Symmachiella macrocystis: one gene and its partner. The protein of the gene in region 2 interacts with the protein of the main gene of each other region in a pairwise test. Links are inferred from orthologs where the notes say so. Each region holds a gene or a part of one and is shown on either strand. Other genes may lie near its edges.

Region 1 (6,413 bases), on a different replicon or contig from region 2:
CGCAGCCCCCTCCGGCGAAGCAACCGAGACCAAGCAGGCCGAACCAGCCGCCGCTGAGCCTGAACCGGCCGCTGCCAAAACCGAATCAGCGCCAGCCAAAAAAGAAGCAGCCCCCGTCGTGGCCGCCTCTCACACTCCAACGGTTCAACCGGCGATGGAGGCGACCGCGCCCGATCACCGGCCACCGCCTCCGGCAGGCCCCTCCACCCGCCGTTTCGCGCGAAAACTGGGCGTTGATCTGCACGATGTCAGCGGCACGGGTCCGGACGGACGAATCGTCCAAGAGGATGTCGAAGGCTATGTGAAATCGCGTTTGCAAAATACAGCATCGGGCAGCGGTATGCGAACTGCCCCTCCCCTACCCGACTTTTCGCAGTTTGGTCCGATCGAACGCAAACGGTTGAGCAAACTCAACCGTACCGCAGCAGACCAACTCAGTACGTCGTGGCAGGTGATTCCGCATGTGACGCAACATGATTTGGCCAACATCACGGAATTGGAGAAGGTCCGCAAACAGTTCATGACGACCAGCGGTAAGAATGGTCCGAAAATCACCATGACGGCCATCGCGCTCAAAGCCTGCGTGCAAATCCTCACCGAAATGCCGCACGTCAACAGCAGCCTGGATATGGAATCGGGGGAATTGATCCTCAAGCAGTACTATCACATCGGCGTCGCAGTCGACACGGATCACGGTTTGGTCGTCCCTGTGATTCAAAACGCGGACCGCAAGTCGATCATGGAAATTGCGGACGAACTCGCCCAACTCGCCGAAAAAGCGCGGGAGCGCAAGTTGGTCTTGGCCGAAATGCAAGGGGCCACCTTTACCATCACCAACCTGGGCAGCATCGGGGGCACGGCGTTTACTCCGATCGTGAATTACCCGGAGGTGGCAATTTTAGGATTATCACGAGCCCAACCCCAACCGGCGCTCGTCGATGGCAAATTAGAAGAACGGATGATGATGCCGATGTCGTTGTCCTACGACCACCGCGTGATCAACGGAGCCGACGCGGCAAAATTTGTCGTACGTCTCTCGGCTCTGCTCGCGCAACCCTTCGGCCTGTTGGCAAACGTTTGACAACCAAACGCTTGGGGGGGGAAGGTTGCTTTCAGCACGCTCCCCTGAGCATGCAGCCGGGGCGAGGATTCAATCTGTACTTGAGCACAACTGTAACGACCACAAGAGAAATACGATATGTCTGATACGGAACTCGTCGTTTTGGGCGGCGGCCCCGGCGGTTACCCCGCTGCATTTGCAGCAGCCGATGCCGGAATGAAAGTCACTTTGGTCGACGAAGGGGTCAAACCGGGCGGCGTCTGCCTCAATCGCGGCTGCATCCCGTCCAAAGCCCTCTTGCACGTGGCGCGACTAATCAACGAATCAAAGGAAGCGGCCGACTGGGGTGTGACGTTTCAACCTCCAGAGATCGATATCGATAAAATACGCGGCTGGAAAGATCGCGTCGTTGGCCAACTCACCGGCGGCATCGAAGGACTTTGCAAAGCGCGGGGCGTCGAACTGGTTCGCGCCCGCGGGACGTTTCTCGACTCCAATACGTTGGAACTCAAGACCGAAGAAGGCGAGACGAGCAAGCTCACTTTCGACAAGGCGATTATCGCCACCGGGTCTTCCCCGGTCATTCCCGGTCCCTTGCGGATTGATGACCCCCGCATCATGGATTCCACCGGCGCCTTGGCGCTGGAAGACATTCCCCAACGACTGTTGGTCGTCGGCGGAGGTTATATCGGCTTAGAAATGGGCTCGGTCTACGCCGCCCTCGGCTCCAAGGTCACCGTTGTGGAAATGACTGACGGTCTCTTGCCCGGTGCCGACCGCGATCTCGTACGGCCATTGGCGAAGCGCATTGATTCTCAATTCCATTCCATACTGCTTAACACCAAGGTCGAAAAACTGGTCCCCGGCAAAAAAGGCATTACGGTCGAACTGTCGGGCGAAGTCGAAGAGAAATCGCAGCTTTTCGATCGCGTCTTAATCTCCGTCGGCCGTTCACCCAATAGCCGCAATTTGGGCTTGGAAAACACGAAGGTCGAAATCACTGAGCGGGGCTTCATTAAAGTCGACGACAAACGCCGCACGACCGATCCCAGCCTCATGGCCATTGGTGACGTCGCCGGCGATCCGATGTTGGCCCACAAGGCGACCTATGAGGCCAAGGTCGTCGTGGAGGCGTTGGCCGGCGAGCCAGCCGCTTACCATCCCTATGCAATACCCGCTGTCGTCTTCACAGATCCCGAATTGGCTTGGTGCGGACTCACCGAAGCCGAAGCCAAAGCCGAGGGCCGCGAAGTGAACACCTTCCGGTTCCCCTGGGCCGCCTCCGGCCGTGCGCAAACATTAGCCCGCACCGAAGGGATCACCAAGTTGATCTCCGACCCGGAAACCGATCGCATATTGGGCGTCGGAATCGTCGGCGTCGGTGCCGGCGAAATGATCGCCGAAGGCGTACTAGCCATCGAGATGGCCGCCAATGTCCGCGATGTCGCCGAAACGATCCACGCACATCCCACGATGTCTGAAACCATCATGGAAGCCGCCGAAGGCCTGATGGGAAATGCAACGCACGTGTTCCGCAAGAAGAAATAGCGGCGACACAACGACGATTCTCAAAGCACATTGACCGAATGCGCGTGCGATTCCGACACGCGCGCGTCAGTCAGATGCTCGATGATTCCGGCGACCGCCCCTTCCCGCTTGCTGCCGCGGGCCCGTTCAATCCGGCAATCCGCAAACGAAGGCGCCAGCGCCATCGACGCCGTTCGTTGGATTAACCGCTCAAAAAACGCGCCGTCGATATCCAACATGCGACTGTGCACAAACAGCGTCTGCGGGTTGAACAAATTGATCGTCGTCACCAGCGCGAATGCCAACGGCCGCTCAACAGCCTCCCATTCGGCCGTGACATCGAGACGTCCCGTGCGGACTTGTTCGACGATTTGCTCGATGCTCATTTCCCGGCCGACGCGCTGCGACACCAGCCGCGCCAATGCGCGGTCACTGGCGATGGTCTCCAAACAGCCCCGCCGTCCGCAGCCGCATTCGAGACCATCCTCCACCATCGGCAAATGACCGATTTCGCCCGCCAGACCGCTTTTTCCCTTCAGCAAACGGCCACCGATCAACACCCCCAAACCGATCCCGGTACTGGCATCGAGCATCGCAAAGTCGTCCACCCCCCGGGCAAGGCCGTAATGCCGTTCCGCCAGACAGAGTGCATCGGACTCCTGGAGCACGACGCATTCCAAGCCAAGTCGTTCGGACAAATCCCGCCCCAAGCAACTGTCGTTGGTGATTGGCACATTGGGAGAGAGAATCGAACGCCCTTCGCGCGAATCAAACAGACCCGGCAGGCTAATCCCAATGCCCAGCGTGTTAACACCGCCAACTAATTGTAGCGACGAAACTTGTTCGACGATGTCATCAACCAACTGCCCGTAGGTTCGCGGCGTTTTGAACTCCGCGTGCGTTCCCGAACCAACGCGGCCATCCAGTCCGGTCGTCACAATACGGCAGGTGGGAGAATCAATCACCACTCCCACGACCTGTGCCGTAACTTCGGCCAACCGCAACCGTTTGGCGGGCCGGCCACGCATGGTTTCGCTGGTGTCAAACTCCTCCAACATCCCCGAGCGCAACAACGACGAAACCGCTTTAGAAACCGTCGGCGCCGTCACACCCGCCAGCCGCGCCACCTCGGCCCGCGAGCGCGGCCCATTGGCCTGCAAGACCCGTAACACCATCCGCTCATTCATCTGACTGAGCAATTGCGGTTGGGATGACACAAAACTTTTCATGCGGTTTCCTTTGGCTGCCAATTCACTTTGCATGCCACTCAGAGATCTCACTTCAGGCAAAAACGTCGTGAATCACATGGCCGCCCACATCGGTCAAAGTCTCTTCACGCCCCTGGTGGAAATAGGACAACATTTCATGGTCTAGCCCCATCGCATGCAAAATCGTCGCGTGCAAATCGTGCAGATGCACCTTGTTCTTCACTGCTTCAAAACCAAATTCATCGGTCTCGCCATAGGTCGTCCCCCCTTTGACGCCGCCACCAGCCAGCCACATGCTGAATCCGTAAGGATTGTGATTGCGGCCCGGAGCATCTTTGCCTTCGCTAAACGGCATGCGTCCGAATTCGCCGCCCCAGACGACCAACGTCTCATCCAACAAACCGCGTTGCTTCAGGTCGGTCAATAAGGCCGCAATCGGTTGGTCGACCTCCGCACCGTGCCGGCCGTGATTCTTTTCAATGCTTTCGTGCGCATCCCACGTCTCTTCAAGATGGCCACCTCCCGAATAGAGCTGAATGAACCGCACGCCCCGTTCGACCAGACGCCGGGCAATCAAACAGTTGCGGCCATATTCGTCAGTCGGTTTTTTACCCACACCATACATCTCGAGCGTTTGCTCATTCTCTTGCGACAAGTCAACCGCTTCGGGAGTCGCCGACTGCATGCGATAGGCGAGTTCGTAACTGCTGATGCGGGCCGATAACTCGCGCCCACCGGGCCGTTCATCAAGATGGCGTTGATTGATCTTGGCCAACAAATCAAGCTGTTCCCGCTGCACTGCCGACGTAATGTGCCCGGGACCTTTCAGATCCAAGATCGGATCGCCCACCGGTCGAAACAGAGTCCCGGCATACGTCGCCGGCATGAATCCGCTCGACCAATTCGGCTGCCCACCAATCGGCCCGCCCCGTTTGTCGAGAATCACCACATACCCCGGCAGACTTTCGTTCTCCGAGCCGAGACCATAGACACTCCAGCTCCCCAGCGAGGGCCGACCGATCAATGTTTTGCCGGTGTTCATCGCCACCAGCGCGGAACCGTGCGCGTGACTGTCGGTGTGGCAGGAATTGATGACACACAGTTTATCGGCGTGCTCGCGGACCTTGGGAAAATAGTCCGAGACCAACAACCCGCTTTCACCGCCGGGCCGAAATTTTCGCCACGCCGGTGTCAAATATCCCATGCGCCGGCCGCCGGAGTTGATGAACTTTTTGTCAGCGGGCAATTGTTTGCCGGCGAACTTCTCCAATTCCGGCTTGTAGTCAAACGTGTCGACCTGCGACGGCGCCCCGTTCATCATCAAAAAAATGCACGACTTCGCCCGCGCTGGAAACTGCGGTTCCTTAACGGCTGTCGGATTGGCCGTCGGCACCGCTTCGGCAGCACGCGCACGGTTTGGGGAGAATCCGTCGACGGACAATAAATTCGCCAGCGCCAAACCGGCAAACCCGCCTCCCATCTCCCACACGAATTCGCGACGGTTCTTGCCGCAAGGAAACATTTTTTGATTCGACATCGCCAACCTCAATCAACATAGAGGAATTCGTTGGAGTTCAACAGCACATGTGCCAGCGACGCAAGCGCCAGCGTTTCGGGGGGAAGCAACTTTTTCGCAGCCGGTATAGCCGAGGGGATTTTATACTCCGTCAGCATCGCGCGTTCGACGGACTCCCGTTCCGCGTCGGACAACGCCCGCGCATAAACACGGATTTCCGCCATCCCGCCGTTCCAGTATTCGCCGTTAATGTTCCCCTGCTGGCCAATCACCCACGCCGTCGAGAGATTTCGCGGCGGTAAGGAACCATTACGCGAGAGAATTTCGCCGCCATTAAAAAAGACGGCCGACCGGTCCTCTCCATTGAGCGCGGTGAGTACGAACGGATTACGCTGATCGACGATTTTCCCTGCAATGGAAAACACATCGCAAAATCTTACGGTGTCCTTATCCGTAAGTCCCAAAAACAACGACGTCCCGGCGTTGCCGGCTGCGCCGTTCCAATTGGAGATGATTTCCCGATGCCCAGTTTCCCCCTGATCATTGACCACCGCAAGGATTGTGAATTCTTGCAGATCCAGCACCGCTCCGTTGAGCTTGAGAAATCTCCCCTGACCGTCTAACACTACAACGGGGCGTCCGGCGAACCCGTCACTGTCCAAACGGGGTTGTTGCTCTTTCTCAGCAGCTGTGGCATGGTGTTCGTGTCCCGACTGGTCCTTCCATTGCGAAACGCGTCCCTCCGCATCGACGGAAATGCCGCTGTCGGCCTTTAAGTGCAGCACCAATGATTCTCGTAAATCTTCGTGCTGTGTCAGCTTCTGCTGCTTGGCCTGTTCCGCCTCCTCACGTCGCAGTGCTGCAAAGCGGCGCGACTGATCCGCGAGATGTTTCACCGCCATTTTCATTTCAACACTGGTCGGATTGCGTTCTAAGACGCGCGACCACAGCTGCTGCGCCTGTTCGCTGGGATCATCCGTCTTGGCGGCAATCGACCGCGCCAACGTTTCACTGCGATCATGCACAAACCGATTATTCATCAGTGCCAACGCCTGGGTCGGGACGGTTGTGACGTCGCGCTGCCCGCAGGATTGAGTCACAT
Region 2 (7,952 bases):
CAAACGCCCCCATGTCGCCCAAGCAATACAGCGATTCAGCGCCGGCGCGATGTGCATCCTCTATCGCCGCTTGCAGCGCGAGATAGTTATTGTAGATGCCACCAAAGACCGCAAGATGCACCGCGCGACTCCCCGACTCATTCGTTTCAGTTTTTGCTATCCGCGGCGCGCTGTTGTTCGACAACCTGCGACGAAGGATTTGTGCAGATCGCGCCGTACTGATAACAGGTGTAGCATGCGCCGTGGGCAAGTGGGAAGGGCGATGTCGATTCCGCTAACGTCTCCCCCAATTGCGCGGCTGGAGAGTCGAGCAGGATCGGACAAACGCAGACCCCCCTATCGGTGATCACACGACTGTGTGCGCAGATCAATTGGCCCACATCGTAATCGCTCAGCATCTCGTGCGTGACGACATCCTCTGCATCATAACCGTGAGTCCGTTGCACCTCTGCCCCGATTTGTAATCGCGGCAAGATCTTTAACCGTGGCCGCGTATAACCTAGCTCATGCAGCGCTGCGCGAAAGGCGCTGATGATCCCAGGATCGTCCGCTTCGTCCCAGGTGCGCGTCATCGTGATGATGGGTAGAAAGCCATGCTCAACGAGAAGTCGAACACCCTGCATCGCGCGTTTGAATGTCCCTTCGCCGCGAATCGGATCGTTGATCGCAGCGGTGGGGCCGTCGATGGAGACACGGATTTCTAAACTGTAGACCGCCCCCTCTTCGGCGCGGCGAAGTTCACGCAACCACTCTGGTTTGAGAACCGTCGCATTCGTTAGCACGGTGGCGGGACCGTAAGCTAACGTCGCCTTGAGCATGGGGATCAATTCTTTATTGAGAAATGGTTCCCCCCCGGTGAAGTAATACTCTTTGACACCAAAGGCGACCGATTCCTCAAGACGCCGCTGCACTTCGTCAAGCGATAGATAGCCGAAGCTGTCATTGTGCGGACTACAACTGATGAAGCAGTGTGTGCACTGCAGATTGCACAATGTGCCGGAGACTTGAAACCAAAGTTCATCCAACGCTTGAAGTTCGACGGACGGAATGTTTGCGATGCTCATTGTTGTAGCTGCGCCCCCTGCTCACCCTTTCGCGACATGGGTGTTTCCGATTCCGCGGCCAAGAAATCATACACATCGACAATCTGTTCCAAACCCACACGAATCAAAAACCGCGAATCGCGTCCATAACTTTTTGCCCCCAAGATAAAAAATCCCGGCTCGGGATTGCGCAATGTTTCAACTCCATTGCTGGACTGATTCAGACAATCGGTTGACGTCTCCCCCATCAACGCGGCCGCTAACTTGATCGGACCTGAGGTGGCATAACATTCGTGCATTTGTAGTTCGCTGTACAACGACCGGTCGGGCTGATATCCGACATTGGCAACGATGCGGTCGGCAGAGAGCATTTCATGCTCCTCGCGATGACGAACAATCACGCGAAAGCCCCCCTGCCCATCTATCAATTGAATTCCCTGAATGATGCGTTGCGGCATCAATGTGATGGGCGAGTCCGCTGACATTGCCAACCGATTGGCCTTCGCCGTCAATGTACCTCGCTCGGGTAAGGGATCCTCATCAATAACCGCCAGCGGCGGTGTGCGCTCGGAGCGGGTGATCCAAATCGCCCGTGTTTTTTTATCCGATTCGGCAAGTCGTGCCAATCCTGTAATCGCTGTCGCTGCCGAATATCCACTCCCGATGACCAATGTTGTTTGCCCCGCGTAAAATTCGCGGCGGCTGCCCAATATGTCCGGGACGCCGTATTCGATCGCGCCGACCGCTGACGTCTCCCCCACTGCCGGCAGCCCCCCTGCTCCGAGCCAGTTGTGATGCGGATAGACGCCCGAACAATCGAGCACATAATCAGCGGACACATCACGTTCTATTCCGCTTCGATCCCGCAAAAGAAGTCGGAACAGATCATTGCCGCGCGCAGGGTTTTCGATCAGGTCCGCTTTCCAAGAGTTCATGCGACTGATGCCGACGACCGTCGTCTGTTCGTGCAAACTTTCAGACAGTATGGGGAGTCGACTCAACGGGAGCAGGTAACGGTCGGCATATTCGCGGCCGGTAAGAAATTGATCGTCACCGGGCAGTCGCACGCCTGGTTGTTGCTCGTCGATCGCGCGTTGCGCCCAATTGGAGGCGTTCATGCGAAACGGGCTGAACAGGCGCACATGTCCCCAGTCCCGCATATTCGCGGCCAGCGGACCTTTTTCGTAGAGATCAACATCAAAGCCCGCCAAGCGTCCGTAAAGAGCGGCCTCCAACCCAATTGGCCCGCCCCCAACGATGGCAATGCGTTTTGTCGCTCTGGATGTATGTGTGTGATTCAAGTAATCGCTCAGTCTGAGGAAGTATTAGGTTGATCGTAGTCTAGCGGCCCACCCGCTGGGAACTGTGAATCGCCATACAACCTAGAAGTAGTATTGTGGAATGACGATTCGCGGTACCGCGTTATAATGCCCCCCTGCCCTCCAACTGCTCAACCGATACGGAGCAATTTCATGCCTGTGATTCGACCGGCACAACACAGCGATCTAAATGCGATCAACGACATCTATAACGCCGCGATTCGCGACTCGACGGCGACGTTCGACACCGCCGAGAAAACACTCGAGGAACGACAACAGTGGTTCAACGACCATAGTCCGCGCTATTCCATTCTCGTTGCCGAAGTCGACAACCAAGTCGTGGGTTGGGCATCCCTGTCCCGCTGGAATCAAAAACCGGCGTACGACATCAGTGCGGAGACGACATTCTATGTGGCCGTCGAACATCGCGGACAAGGGATTGGTCGCGCGCTGAAAGTAGCAATCATCGAAGAAGCCCGCCACCACGACTTCCATTCGCTAATCGCCCTCGTGACAGCCGAAAGCGAAGCGAGCCTACATTTGAACAAAATGTTCGGATTTGTCGAAGTCGGCGTGCTGAAGGAGATCGGCCGTAAGTTTGATCGATTGTTGGATGTGGTGATACTGCAGAAGGTGTTGAACTGATCTTCTAAAAAAGTGTCACTGAATTTTTCACTCCGAAAAACACCTCACGCAAAGGCGCAAAGATCGCAAAGCAAAGTAACTCACCATGCCCGGCTCTTAGCGGCCTTTGCGACTTTGCGTGAGGTTTCCTGCATGGAATGCACGTCTCTTGTTTGATCTGTGCTTTACTCGTGTTTCATCTGTGGCTAAAAAAACACTTCCACTTAACGCTGCCCCACCGGTTGCAGCGGGCTTTTGGCGATGTCGAAGTTACGGCACTCCCCTGCTGCGAATTCGACAGTGACGGTTTTGCGGCGGCCGAAGCCGTCGATGTTGCGGACGGTGCCTACGCCGTACTGCGGATGGCGGACGTCCATGCCGATGCTGAAACCGCGCGGGATTTCTGTCGGGGTGTTGGTGCCATTGAGCAAGTCGGCGGCGGTCATCATTTGCGGTCGGGGCGCATCTTCTTCAGGGCGCTGCTTGATGATCGGTTCGAAGTCGTCCAGTGAATGGTCGTGGGCATAGTCATCATCCCACGCGATATATTCACTGTCGGTTTCCACGACGGTGGCGGCGAGGTCCATCTCGAACAAAAACGGGCTGGGGATCGTCGACAGGCGCTGGCCGCGAATATCCCGCACTGCTGTTTGCGTGAGCATCAACTGCTCTTCCGCCCGCGTCATGCCCACAAATAACAACCGCCGCTCCTCTTCCAGTTCATGCGGGTCGTCACTGTTGATCGCCCTTTCGTGCGGCAATAGGTTTTGTTCGACACCGACGACGAAGACCACCGGATATTCCAATCCCTTGGCGGCGTGCAAGGTCATCAACGTCACGCTTCCCGCATGTTCATCGAGACTGTCGACATCGTTGATCAGCGAGCTTTCTTCCAGGAATCCTTCCAACGTGGCGTCGTCGCCGTGAGCTGCATCGTATTGCCGGGCTGCGGAGATCAACTCATCCACGTTGGCGGCGCGCTCCATGTTTTGTTCCGTGGGGTCATCCAACCAGGAATGATCATAGCCAGTTTGTGTGACGACCTGCGTAATCAACTCGGCGACTCCTTGCGCCGTGCGTTGCGACAGTTGGGAGATCAATTCGTAAAACCCATGCAGTGCTTTAATGGCGCGCTTCGTTAGCTTGGGGACCTCCTCTGCTCGCGCCGCTGCTTCCAACAAACCGCCCCCCTGCCCCGTCGCCCAAGCGGTTAAACGCGTGAGTGATGTTTTGCCGATACCCCGCGCGGGGACGTTGACGACTCGTTCAAACGCGGTGCGGTCGGCCGGGTTAGCGATCAGCCGTAGGTAGGCGACGATGTCTTTGACTTCCGCCCGGTCATAAAACCCGACCCCGGCGGCGACTTGATACGGAATGTGAAAGCGGGCCAACGCTCGTTCGATGCTCCGCGAAAGCGCATTGACGCGATAAAAGATTGCGAAGTCCGACCATGCTCTGCCTGCTTGATCAACGAGGTCTTGAATCCGCAGCGCGATCCCTTCCGCCTCGGCGGCGCCGTCGGTGAACGTCAATAACTCGACCGGCGGCCCTTCATCATTCTCCGTCAGCAGCGCTTTAGCTTTGCGGTTGAAATTGTGACCGATCAACAAATCCGCTTGCCGCAAGATGGCCTTGGTACTGCGGAAATTATGTTCCAAGCGGACGACTTTTGCGTCGGGATAATCTTGCTCGAAACGCAAGATGTTGCCGATCTCCGCTCCCCGCCAAGCATAGATCGATTGATCGGGGTCGCCGGTGGCGCACAGATTCGGAAAATCCTGTGACAACGCGCGGACGATGCGGTATTGCGGCAGGTTGGTGTCCTGATATTCGTCGACGAGAACGTATTGAAACCGCTCGTCCAGCTGGCTCCTTAAAGCGGGGTTTTCTTCCAGCAAGCGTGCCACGTGCAGCAACAGGTCGTCGAAGTCGACCGCATTGCTATCTTGCAAAGCGCGTTGATAGGCGGGGTACGCCTCTGTCACAACCCGCAACATTGTATCGCCGATGCCTCCCCCGGGGTTGAGAGCGAATTCCTCGGGGCCGACGAGGCGATTTTTGCTGGAGCTGATCCGTGCCGCTACTTTGGCCGGCGGAAAATGTTTGACGTCGTGCCCCAACTCGGTGAGCACCGATTTAAGCAACCTCCGTTGGTCGGAGGTATCAAGAATCGTGTAGTTGGGTTGCAGACCGACGCCGCGTGCGTGCTTTCGCAGCAATTGTGCGCAGAACCGGTGAAACGTGCTGACCCAGATTTTGGCATCCGGCAACAGAGCGTCAACACGCTCGCCCATCTCACGGGCCGCTTTGTTCGTGAAGGTGATCGCCAGAATGTTGTAGGGGTGCACGCCGCTTTGCACCAACTGGGCAATGCGGTGCGTGATCACCCGCGTCTTGCCCGAGCCGGGTCCGGCAAGCACGAGTAACGGTCCCTCCTTGTGGTCGACCGCCTGTTGTTGGCTGGTTGTGAGATTGTTCAAAGTCGCTGCTTGTAAAAATCGGAACTCGAGGCAAGGGCCGCGCTCCGTCCACGGCCCGTGCGAGCAATCATAAAGAATCCGCTCGCGTTTTGACCAGCCAATTGTCATTCCGACGCGTAAGGAACACTCCCCTGCCCCGTTCACCGGCGTCGAAAACTATTTCAGAGGGACAATCGGCCAGAATCGAAAGTTTTGCCATTTTTTGCGCCTTTGATGGAAATTTGCCTGTAACAAACGCCGCTGATTTACGCTTCGGTTATTATGTGACCGTTACCAAAACACCATAGCTGCGCGCTATGGGCTAGGATAATCATTCGGAGGGGGGGAGCGACAATGAGTGGCCAACCGAATCAAAACGGCGCAGAACTCGCCAATGCAAGCGTTCAAGGTAACCCGGATCGTGGCGGGTTTGCGACGAACTTTGGCTTTATTATGGCAGCTGTCGGGAGCGCCGTGGGGTTGGGGAACATATGGAAATTCCCTTACATCACCGGCGAATACGGTGGCGGTGCGTTTGTGTTGGTCTATTTGATCTGCATCGCCCTGGTCGGCTTGCCGTTGATGTATGCGGAGTTGATCATCGGGCGTCGCGGCGGCAGTGATATTCTGGGAGCGATGCGAAATCTCGCCGCTGAGGGGAGCGTGCTGGGGCGGATACTCGCCTATCTGACCGGCGGCATGGCGGTAGCCTCTGGGTTTTTGATTTTATCGTTCTATTCTGTCGTCGCTGGATGGGCGCTGCATTTTCTGGCAGTCTCTTTGGGTGCCATGCCCGATGCCCAATTGGGCGCCGAGGGAACGTTTGCTGAGGTGGCGGGTAGTGCAAACCTTTCTTCGCTTTGGCATACGATCTTCATGGCATTGACGATCACCGTAGTGGTGGGTGGGATTCATGGCGGGATTGAGAAACTGTGCAAAATCCTGATGCCGATCCTATTTTTAATGCTCGTTGCCCTGCTGTTCTACGTCGGATACACCGGTGGCTTGGAACAATCGTTGACCTTCTTGTTCAAACCCGACTTTCACAAATTGAGCGCTGCGGCCGTATTAGAGGCATTGGGGCATGCGTTCTTTACGTTGTCATTGGGCATGGGGGCGATCGTGACGTACGGGTCGTACCTCAAGAGTGAGCGGCACGTGATTCGTGACGGCATGGCCATTGCGTTTCTGGATACGCTCATCGCTTTGATGGCCGGAGCGGTGATTTTTGCTGTCGTGTTTCACGCTGGCCTGGAAGCTGAGGGAGGTCCGGGGTTGCTGTTCAAGACGCTACCGGCCCTGTTCATCAAAATGCCATACGGCGCCGCCCTTTCCAGCTTCTTTTTCCTGCTGGTGGTGTTCGCTGCCTGGTCCTCCGCCGTTTCATTGTTAGAAGTCGTGGTTGCGTACTTCGTCGACGAATGGAAGATGAAACGATCCATTGCCACTTGCCTGTTCGGGGGGTTGGTCTGGGGATTGGGCATTGCTTCGGCCTGTGATGGGAACGTCTTGGATTTCCTCGACAACTTAACAACTCGCTACATGCTGCCGCTGGGCGGATTAGCCATCGCAATTTTCGCCGGCTGGTTTGTCAGCTACGAAGATCGCAACAGTGGCTTCGCCCCGTTTGGCGAATTGGGAAAGAAGTTGCAAGCGGTCTGGTTGTTCACGATTCGTTTCGTGTCACCGGTGTTGATCGTGATTGTGATTCTCTCCAAGACAGGTGCGTTGGATTCGTTCATCAAGTAACCGGCGGGTATTCACCAGCGGCGCGTTCGCGTCTGTGGATCGGCAAGTGTTTGCACACCCGGGCCCCATTGGGGCGCGCGGTGTGCACTTCTTTGCACGTTTCACACGTGGCCAACGGACGAACCAATTTCGCACGCGATACTGGAAGAGCTTTTCGTCCTCCGTTTGCCTGTTTGCCGACGATGTCCCTATAATGGCCCTCTGCCCAGACGGCTCCAAGTGCATCCATGGCTTACCAGGAGGAGACGAATATGTCGGCGACCAATCGGCGTGGTTTTCTGAAGAGTTCGGCAGCCGTGGCCACCAATACCGCTGCCGCAGCGGTCTTGATGAGCGAAGCGCAAGCGGCAAAAGCTCCCGCCAATGAACGTCTGCGTGTGGGATGTATCGGCACCGGTGGGCGGGCGCAGTTTTTGATCACTGCATTTGCCGGCCTGGCGGAATGTGATGTTGTCACGGTTTGTGATCTCGACCCTGAGCGACTTTCACGTGGCGTCGAGGTGGTCAAAATCGCCCAAGGCCATCCGCCAAAAGCCGAGACCGATTTTCTGAAGTTGATCGACGATCCGACACTGGACGTGATTGTCGTGGGCACTCCCGATCATTGGCACGCAATTCCCACCATCATGGCCTGCCAAGCGGGCAAGGATGTCTACGTCGAAAAACCGGACGGCCATAACATGGTCGAAGGGCAACGCATGGTGCAGGCGATGCGCAAACATGGCCGCATCGTCCAAATGGGGACGCAAGCCCGCACA

What was found. Proteins that work in one complex are often made in the same cells at the same time.
Region 1: the proteins of CA54_RS21235 (region 2) and lpdA interact in binary tests that used the Escherichia coli proteins (3 or more experiments, as listed by UniProt). The link is inferred for Symmachiella macrocystis from one-to-one orthologs.

The regions. Positions count from the first base shown.
Region 1 is NZ_SJPP01000003.1:4,466-10,878, forward strand. Bases 526-3,403 are described here. They hold lpdA (dihydrolipoyl dehydrogenase), read left to right. Parts: upstream 526-1,198; coding sequence 1,199-2,608; downstream 2,609-3,403. Other genes in these bases: CA54_RS23455 (2-oxo acid dehydrogenase subunit E2), read left to right, coding at 526-1,081; CA54_RS23465 (ROK family transcriptional regulator), read right to left, coding at 2,629-3,403. Also shown: more of CA54_RS23455, read left to right, coding at 1-525; more of CA54_RS23465, read right to left, coding at 3,404-3,816; CA54_RS23470 (DUF1501 domain-containing protein), read right to left, coding at 3,869-5,332; CA54_RS23475 (DUF1553 domain-containing protein), read right to left, coding at 5,341-6,413. UniProt on the Escherichia coli protein: Lipoamide dehydrogenase is a component of the glycine cleavage system as well as of the alpha-ketoacid dehydrogenase complexes.
Region 2 is NZ_SJPP01000002.1:831,267-839,218, forward strand. What follows is about bases 2,839-5,798. They hold CA54_RS21235 (ATP-dependent helicase), read right to left. Parts: upstream 5,467-5,798; coding sequence 3,211-5,466; downstream 2,839-3,210. Other genes in these bases: CA54_RS21230 (GNAT family N-acetyltransferase), read left to right, coding at 2,839-3,007. In the rest of the region: CA54_RS21215 (metallophosphoesterase family protein), read right to left, coding at 1-121; CA54_RS21220 (radical SAM protein), read right to left, coding at 147-1,064; CA54_RS21225 (monooxygenase), read right to left, coding at 1,061-2,344; more of CA54_RS21230, read left to right, coding at 2,516-2,838; CA54_RS21240 (sodium-dependent transporter), read left to right, coding at 5,800-7,194; CA54_RS21245 (Gfo/Idh/MocA family protein), read left to right, coding at 7,446-7,952. UniProt on the Escherichia coli protein: A helicase with DNA-dependent ATPase activity. Unwinds DNA duplexes with 3'-5' polarity. Translocates on single-stranded DNA with 3'-5' polarity. Initiates unwinding more efficiently from a nicked substrate than double-stranded DNA.